2 regions of the Sphingopyxis sp. FD7 genome follow, and region 2 is predicted to be linked to the other one. Evidence: predicted binding sites of a transcription regulator. Region 2 holds the regulator's gene; the other holds the start of a gene.
The links. Region 2 encodes LexA, which represses DNA repair genes until DNA is damaged. Its sites were predicted from a motif close to GTTCCNCNCTTGTTCT; they were not measured.
Positions count from the first base shown of each region.

Region 1 (4,182 bases), 840 kb from region 2:
CGCGACCCGGTCGGGCTTTGCTATACCAGCGGCACGACGGGCAATCCCAAGGGCGTATTATATGAGCACCGCTCGAACGTCATTCACGCGATCACCGAAATCCAGCCCGACGCCTTCGACCTGTCGAGCCGCAGCGTGATCCTGCCGATTGTCCCGATGTTCCATGCGAACAGCTGGGGCATCCCCTTCGCGGCGGCGACAGTCGGCGCGAAGCTGGTCTTTTCGGCGACCAATGATGCGCAGACCTTGTGCGACCTGATGCACGCCGAGGGTGTCACGCACAGCGCCGGGGTGCCGACGGTGTGGCTTGCGATGTTCGCGCATATGGATGCGACCGGCATGGATTATGGCGCGCTCAAACATGTCACCATCGGCGGGTCGGCGGCGCCGCGCGCGATGATCGAACGCTTCATGAAGGCGGGCGTCCATGTCGGGCACGCCTGGGGGATGACCGAGACCAGCCCGATCGGGACGATGGGCAAGCGGCCGTGGAACTGGGACGCGCTGAGTTTCGACGAGCAGGTGGACATCATCTGTCGCCAGGGCTGCCCGCCCTTCGGGGTCGAACTGCGCATCGTCGACGACGAGGGCAGGGAACTGCCGCGCGATGGCCAGACCAGCGGGCGGCTGCAGATCCGCGGACCGTGGATCATCCAGCGCTATTTCAAGGCCGATGCCGACGCAGCCGACGCCGACGGCTGGTTCGACACCGGCGACGTATCGGTGCTCCACCCCGATGGCGTGATGCAGATCACTGACCGCGCGAAGGATGTCATCAAGTCGGGCGGCGAATGGATCAGCTCGATCGAGCTGGAAAATGCCGCGGTCGGCGCGCCCGGCGTGCAGGAGGCGGCTGCGGTCGGCGTCTATCATCCGAAATGGGATGAACGGCCGATCCTGCTGATCGTACGGAAACCCGGCGCGGAGGTCAGCGAGGCGGAGATCATCGACTATCTGAAGGACAAGGTTGCCAAATGGTGGCTGCCCGACGAGGTGGTGTTCGTCGACGAACTGCCGCACACCGCCACGGGCAAGATTTTGAAGCGCCAGATCCGCGATGACTATAAGGATTATAAGCTGCGGTCGCTCACCGCGGCCTAGAACAGCTCCATTTGACCATTACGCTCCGGCGGCCTGAACAGGTCGCTGCGCAGTGGCGGAAAGCTGCGGTCCATGCCATGCGCGCGGGCGGCGCGTTTGATGCGCTGGCGGATCAGCTGCGGCCAGATGCCTTGCCCCTTCATGCGGCTGAAGAAGTCGGGGTCGTTATCGCGCCCGCCGCGAATGTCCTGCATCATGTGCATCACCTTGGCCGCGCGGTCGGGGTAATGCGCGTCCAGCCAGGCGCGGAAAAGCGGAGCCACCTCATAGGGCAGCCGCATCAATATATAGGACGCGCGGATCGCACCCGCGTCCGCCGCCGCGGCCATGATCGCCTCTATCTCATGGTCGGTGATCGCGGGGATGATCGGCGAGATATTGACCTGCGTCGGCACGCCCGCGTCGATGAGCTTGCGGATCGCGGCGAGGCGGCGGCGCGGATGCGGCGCGCGCGGTTCGAGGGTGCGCGCAAGCGCGGCATCGAGCGTCGTGACCGAGATCGCGACGCCGACCAGATTGTCGCGCGCCATCGCCGCGAGCAGGTCGATGTCGCGCAGCAGCCGGTCGGACTTGGTGGTGATGAGCAGCGGATGGCGCGTTTCGGCGAGCACCTCGATCACCGAGCGGGTGATGCCCCATTCGCGCTCGATCGGCTGGTAACCGTCGGTGTTGGTGCCGATAGCGAGCGGGGCGGCGGCGTAGCCCTTTTTTGCAAGCTCGGCGCGCAGCAGGGTGGCCGCGTCGGACTTGGCGAACAAGCGGCTTTCGAAGTCGAGACCGGGCGACAGGTCATGGAAGGCGTGGGTCGGGCGCGCGAAGCAATAGATGCAGCCATGTTCACAGCCGCGATAGGGATTGATCGAACGGTCGAAGCTGATGTCGGGCGATTTGTTGCGCGAAATGATCGTTTTGGGATGCTCGACCGTCACCGTCGTGCGGAGCGGCGGCGGGGCACCGTCCACATCCTCCGCCGCGTCGAGCCAGTCGCCATCGGCCTCGCGATCGAGCGAGCCGGTGCGCGTCGGGCGCGGGTTGGCGGGAGCGCCGCGACCGGAGGTCGGGGGCAGGGGTTTGGCGGGTTCCACCGAGCGAGTTTATCGCCGTTGATGGAACAAATAAAGAACATTTGTCGTCGCCAGCGCAAGTTCACCCTGTCCTTCTTCGCGCCTTTGCGTGAGATTATCGGGGACTCACGCAAAGGCGCAAAGGCACGAAGAAGAGGGCAAAAAATGGATATCCGCGGCCGCCCGAAGGAAACAACCGCGGGATCATTCCATCAATCGCGGCATCAGGTCGACGAAATTGCAGGGCTTGTGCCGACTGTCGAGCTGACTCGACAAAATGCCTTCCCACGCGTCGGTGACGGCGCCGGTCGAGCCGGGAAGCGCGAAGATATAGGTGCCGCGCGCGACGACGGCGCATGCGCGCGACTGTATGGTCGACGTGCCGATCTTCTGATAGCTCAGCCAGCGAAACAGCTCGCCAAAGCCCGGAATATCCTTGCCGTCGAGCCGATGCAGCGCCTCGGGCGTCACATCGCGGCCGGTGAGACCCGTTCCGCCGGTGGTGATGACGACATCGACATCGGGATCGTCGATCCAGTTGTGGAGGCGCGAGACGATGAGGTCGGTCTCGTCCTTGATGATCGCGCGCGCGGCGAGAATATGCCCCGCGCCGGTGAGCAGTTCCTCCAGCTTGTCGCCCGACCGGTCGTCGCCGGCGCTGCGGCTGTCCGAAATCGTCAGCAGCGCGATGCGGACAGGCTTGAAGGCCAGGCTTTCGTCAATCGGCATCGGCGAGCCCGCCAGCCCAGGTCAGGCGCGTGCGATCTTTGCCATCGGGAAAGCGCGGCCATTTGCCCTGCGCGAGCGCGGCACGGCTGTCTGACGGCTTGCCTTGCTGGGCTTCGTACATCCAGTAATTGCGCAGCACGATGCCGACATAACCGCGCGTTTCCCAATAGGGGATCGATTCGATGTAGAGCAGCGGGTCGCCATTGTCGCGTATCTCGCTCTGCCAGCGCGCGACGGGCGCGGGCCCGGCGTTATAGGCGGCGATGACCTTGGGCAGCAGGCCGCCGGTAGCGGGTTCGCGGCTCAGATACTGGAGATAGCGCTGTCCGAGGTCCATGTTTACCGCCGGTGTCTTGAGGTCACCCAGCGCGGCAACCGCACCTTCCCAGCGCACGACATCGCGCGCAGTGCCGGGGCGCACCTGCATCAGCCCCGTCGCGCCCGCGCTGCTCACCGCGGCGCGCTGGAAACGCGACTCCTGAAGGGTGTGGGCAAAGACGAGCGCGGGATCGACGCGCCAGCCGCCGCTCGGTTCCCATCTGGGTTGCGGGTAACGCGCGGTTGCTGCGGGCTTGCGGCCATGCGGCGTGTTGTGCGCGAGATAGAGCTGCGTTTCGGGCAGGCTGAGTGCGCCCGCCATCGCGATGAGCGCGTCGTGCTGGTCGGGATGGCCGATGCGGGCCTGGTGGCGCAGCGCTTCGCCGGCGTAATTTTCCTCGCCGAGTTCGGCGAGCGCCATGGCGAGCCGTACATTGGGAAGCCCCTGGAGCGCGCGCCATGCGCTGCGATCGGCGCGGAGCGTTTCGCGCTGGCTGACTGGCGCAACGCCGAGCGTCTCGGTCGCGAGCAGGCCGTAAAGCGTCTCCTCATTCGCTGCGGCGGCGCGCAGTCGCGACTGGACCGCCGCCGGTTCGCCCGCCGCGACCGCCGCGCGCGCCGCCCAATAATAGGCCGCGGCGCGCAGCTCGCTGTCGGGCGCTTCTTTTGAAACGCGATCGAAGGCGGCGAGCGCGGTGCGATAGTCATGGAGCCGCCATGCGGCGAGGCCCTGAACCCATGCGCCTTGCGTCGCCCAGGGCCCGCCGTCGGCGGTGCAGGCAAGCGCGAGACGGAGCGCATTGGCGTCGTCGTTTTCGATATAATAGGACCAGGCGACCTTCTGCCGCCATTCGGCGCGCGCCGCGGGGCTCAGCTGGTCGATGACGGCGTTGAGCAGCGCTTCGGCGCCCGCGGGGTCGTCATTCTTGATCCGGTCGGGGATCGTGCGCGCGAGGCCCGCGGCGACCGG
Region 1 covers NZ_AP017898.1:1,155,933-1,160,114, forward strand. Annotated here, with positions in the region: gene SPYCA_RS05410 (long-chain fatty acid--CoA ligase) at 1-1,101, shown strand, start outside; gene SPYCA_RS05415 (PA0069 family radical SAM protein) at 1,098-2,186, opposite strand; gene moaB (molybdenum cofactor biosynthesis protein B) at 2,370-2,894, opposite strand; gene SPYCA_RS05425 (lytic transglycosylase domain-containing protein) at 2,884-4,182, opposite strand, start outside.
Region 1: a site for LexA is predicted at 2,210-2,225, ahead of SPYCA_RS05415 (PA0069 family radical SAM protein). Genes of this name have one in related genera too.

Region 2 (4,182 bases):
GCATCGCGGCGGCGCTGGTGACCGGCGACCGCGGCGCGATTGCCGAGGCCGACGAAGAGGCAATGCGGCGGAGCGGGCTCGCGCACCTGCTGTCGATCAGCGGGCTGCACGTCACGGCGGTCGTCGGTTTCGCGATGCTGCTGGCGATGCGGCTGTTCGCGCTGAGCCAGCGGCTCGCGCTCGCGGGCCTTGTCTTGCCGCTCGCGGCGGCGGCGGGGGCGCTCGCGGGCGGGGGTTATACATGGCTCGCCGGGGCCGAAGTGCCGACCTTGCGTTCGTTCATCGCCGCGTTGCTCGTGCTCGTCGCCTTCCTGATGGGACGCGAGGCGCTGACCTTGCGGCTCGTCGCGGCGGGGGCGCTGATCGTGCTCCTGTGGCGGCCCGAGGCGCTGGCGGGGCCGAGTTTCCAGCTGAGCTTTGCCGCGGTCGCCGCGATCGTCGCCCTCCACGAAAGCCCGGCGATGCAGGCGTTCCTCGCGCGCCGTGAGGAATCGTGGCCGTTTCGCCTGGGGCGCGGCGTCATCGGCTTGCTGATTACGGGCCTCGTCGTCGAGGTCGCGCTCACGCCGATCGCGCTTTTCCATTTCCACAAGGCGGGGCTGTACGGCGCGCTCGCCAATGTCATCGCGATCCCGCTCACAACCTTTGTCGTCATGCCTGCCGAGGCACTGGCGCTACTGTTCGACAGCGTCGGACTTGGGGCGCCCTTCTGGTGGGTCGCCGAACAGGCGCTGCGGTTGCTGATTGCGCTCGCCCACGCCGTTTCGGGCGCGCCGGGGGCGGTGACGACGCTGCCCAGCTTTCCGCCATGGGGCTTTGGCCTGGCGCTATTCGGCGGGCTGTGGATATTGCTGTGGAAGACGCGCTGGCGCCGATGGGGGATGATTCCGCTCGCGGCGGGCGCCGCCGTGCTGTTTGCGCAGCCGCGCCCCGACCTGCTGGTCACCGGCGACGGACGGCACATCGCCGCGGCCCTGCCCGACGGCGGTTACGCGCTGCTCCGCGATCGCGCGGGCGACTATGTCCGCGACAGCATGGCCGAAGCCGCCGGAATCGACGCCCCGCTCGCCACGCTCGCCGATCTCGATCATGTCGAGTGCAACCGCGATTTCTGCCGCTGGGTGCAGGGCGCGGGGACGGCGCGGCGCATCATCCTCGCCTCGCGCGGGCGCGACCGGGTCGAGGGCACGGACATGGCCGCGGCGTGCGCCGCCGCCGATATTGTCATCAGCGACCGCTGGCTGCCGCGCGAATGCGTCGGCCGCTGGCTGACGATCGAGCGCGACAGCCTCGCCGAAACGGGCGGGCTCGCGCTCTATCTTGGCGAACGGCCCAAAGCCGTCGCCGCATTGCGATCCGGCGCCGAGCATCCGTGGCGCCGCCCGCAGCAGGTCAGTGGTAACGACGAAGCAATCCCGACAGACGCCCTTGCACAATGACGCGCTCGGCAGGGTAGCGTTGCGGTTCATAGGCGCTGTTCGCAGGATCGAGCCGGATCATCTTGCCTTCGCGGCGGAAAAATTTGAGTGTCGCATCCTGCCCGTCGACAAGCGCGACGACAATGTCACCCTCGCGCGCCGTATCCGCTTTCTGGATCAGCGCATAGTCGCCGTCGAAAATGCCCGCCTCGACCATCGAGTCGCCCGACACTTCGAGCGCATAATGTTCGCCCGCGCCGAGCAGCGCCGCGGGAACGGCGAGCTGCTCATGGTCCTCAAACGCTTCGATCGGGACACCCGCGGCGATTCTGCCGTGCAGCGGCACTTCGATAATGTCGTTCGCGGCGATCGGTTTGAGTGCGGGGGGCGTCTTGCGGAGCGCGACGACATTGTCGCGATTGTTGTTCACCACGGACTTCGCGGCTTCGGGCAGCTTCAGCACCTCCAGCGCGCGCGCGCGATTGGGCAGGCGGCGGAGAAAGCCCCTTTCTTCCAGGGCGCTTATCAGACGGTGGATGCCCGATTTCGACTTGAGGCCCAGCGCCTCCTTCATCTCCTCGAACGAGGGCGAGATGCCGCTCGCGTCGAGGCGCTGCTGGATGAAGTGGAGCAGTTCATGCTGCTTCGCGGTCAACATCGGTCATTCTCCATGAAGGCCTGGAGCGTCAGGCCGGACATAGCGGGAACGATAGTGGAACAAAGCAGAACTTGTCAAGCGATGGCGATATAGTCCGCTGCATCGCCCGCGCTGCGCGCCGGGGCGTCTATATCGCGGATCAGCAGCGCATTGGCCGCGGCGAGCGGGAGGGTGCGGCCGCTTTCCTGCCCCACGAGCGGGGTGAGCAGCCCGCGCTCGACCCGCGCGCGCAGATAGTCGCGGCGCGTTCCCCCCGCATCCAGCGGCGCGGCGAGCGGCGCGCGCTGCACCGGCGGCAAGGGTGCGCGCGCACCCGCGAGATGACGAACGAGCGGGAGTAGGAACAGCGTCGCGGTGACGAAGGCCGACGAGGGATTGCCGGGCAGGCCGAGCAGGATCGCATCGCCCAGCGTTCCGGCGATCAGCGGCTTGCCGGGCTTCATCGCGATCTTCCAGAAATCGAGCCGCCCGCCCGCATCAACCAGCGCGCCGCGGACATGGTCATGATCGCCGACCGACGCGCCGCCGACGGTGACGATGACGTCGTGATGCCGCGCCAGATCCTTGAGAACCCCTGCCAGCGCCGCGCGGTCGTCGCGGACGTGGAGCGGCTGCACGGGCACGGCGACCTCGCCCGCGAGCATCGCGGCGAGCATCACGCCGTTGCTGTCGGGGATCTGGCCGGGGCCGAGCGCGCGGCCTGGGGCCACAAGTTCGTGGCCGGTGGTGAGGATCGCGACGCGCGGTCGGGCGCCGACGGGAAGCGTGCCCGCGCCGCTCATCGCCGCGGTGGCGATGGCGCCGGGCGTCAGCCATGAGCCCGCCGCGAGCAGCGCGTCGCCGGCCGCGAAATCGGCGGCGCGCGCGCGGATGTGGCGACCGCGGCTCCCCGGACCGTCGCCGGTCAGGACCAGCCGGTCGCCCTCGCGCGCGACATCCTCCTGCACGATCACCGTGTCGGCGCCGGGCGGGACGATCGCGCCGGTGAAGATGCGCAGCGCCTCGCCGACGCCGACCGCGCGGTCGGGCGCCGCACCCGCGGCGACCTCGCCGGTCACGGCCCACGGGCCGGGCAGGTCGTCGAAGCGGATCGCATAGCCGTCCATCGCCGACAGCGGCGCCGCGGGCTGGTCGCGCCCGGCGAGGACGTCGGCGGCGAGATAGCGGCCATGCGCTTCGGCAAGCGCGACCGTTTCGCCCGCGAGCGGCGCGCGCAGCCCGATCAGGCGCGCCTGCGCCTCCTCGACGGGCAAGAGCGCGCTCATTCGGCGCGCCAGTCGCCCGAGCGGCCGCCGCTCTTTTCGAGCAGGCGGACGTCGCCGATCACCATCGCGCGGTCGAGCGCCTTGGCCATGTCATAGAGGGTGAGCAACGCGACCGACGCGGCGGTCAGCGCCTCCATCTCGACGCCGGTTGGCCCGGTCGTCTGCGCGACCGCCGTGACGGCGATGCCATTGTCCTCCCACGCGAAATCCACGCCAACCTTGGTGAGCGCGAGCGGATGGCAGAGCGGGATGAGGTCGGCGGTGCGCTTGGCTGCCATGATGCCGGCGATACGCGCGGTGGAAAGCACGTCGCCCTTGGGCGCATTGCCGCCGCGGATGGCTTCGAGAGCCTCCGCCGACATGGCGATGCGTCCGCCGGCGACGGCGCGACGCTGCGTCGCGGGCTTGGCGCCGACATCGACCATATGCGCGGCGCCGCTGTCGTCGAGATGAGTCGGTTTGAGGGTCATAAGGGGAGCGAAGCAAGGGGCGAGGCGAAAGGCAAGGGGGACAGAGGAGGAATTGTCGGGGAACGGCCGGAATCCACCCCACACCAGCCGCACAAGGCTGACCTTTCCTGACCTTTGGACCGATTGCGCCGGGGCCGTGCCGACCGCTCCGCGCCCCGAAGCGGACATCCGGCGCCTAATCGTAAACGCACGCATCCAGCCCGTCGCGCCGGACCTGGCCGATGCGCGCGGCGATGGTGTTGCCATAGCGGCGCGTGAAGCCCGACGGGCTCACCGCCTCGCGCTTCCGGGGCAGCGGCAGGATGGCGGCGATGCGCGCCGCCTCGCGCGGGGTCAGCTTGGCCGCGCCCTTCTTGAAATAACGCCGCGCC
Region 2 covers NZ_AP017898.1:1,993,645-1,997,826, reverse strand. Annotated here, with positions in the region: gene SPYCA_RS09420 (ComEC/Rec2 family competence protein) at 1-1,439, shown strand, start outside; gene lexA (transcriptional repressor LexA) at 1,393-2,076, opposite strand; gene SPYCA_RS09410 (molybdopterin molybdotransferase MoeA) at 2,151-3,341, opposite strand; gene moaC (cyclic pyranopterin monophosphate synthase MoaC) at 3,338-3,811, opposite strand; gene mtgA (monofunctional biosynthetic peptidoglycan transglycosylase) at 3,987-4,182, opposite strand, start outside.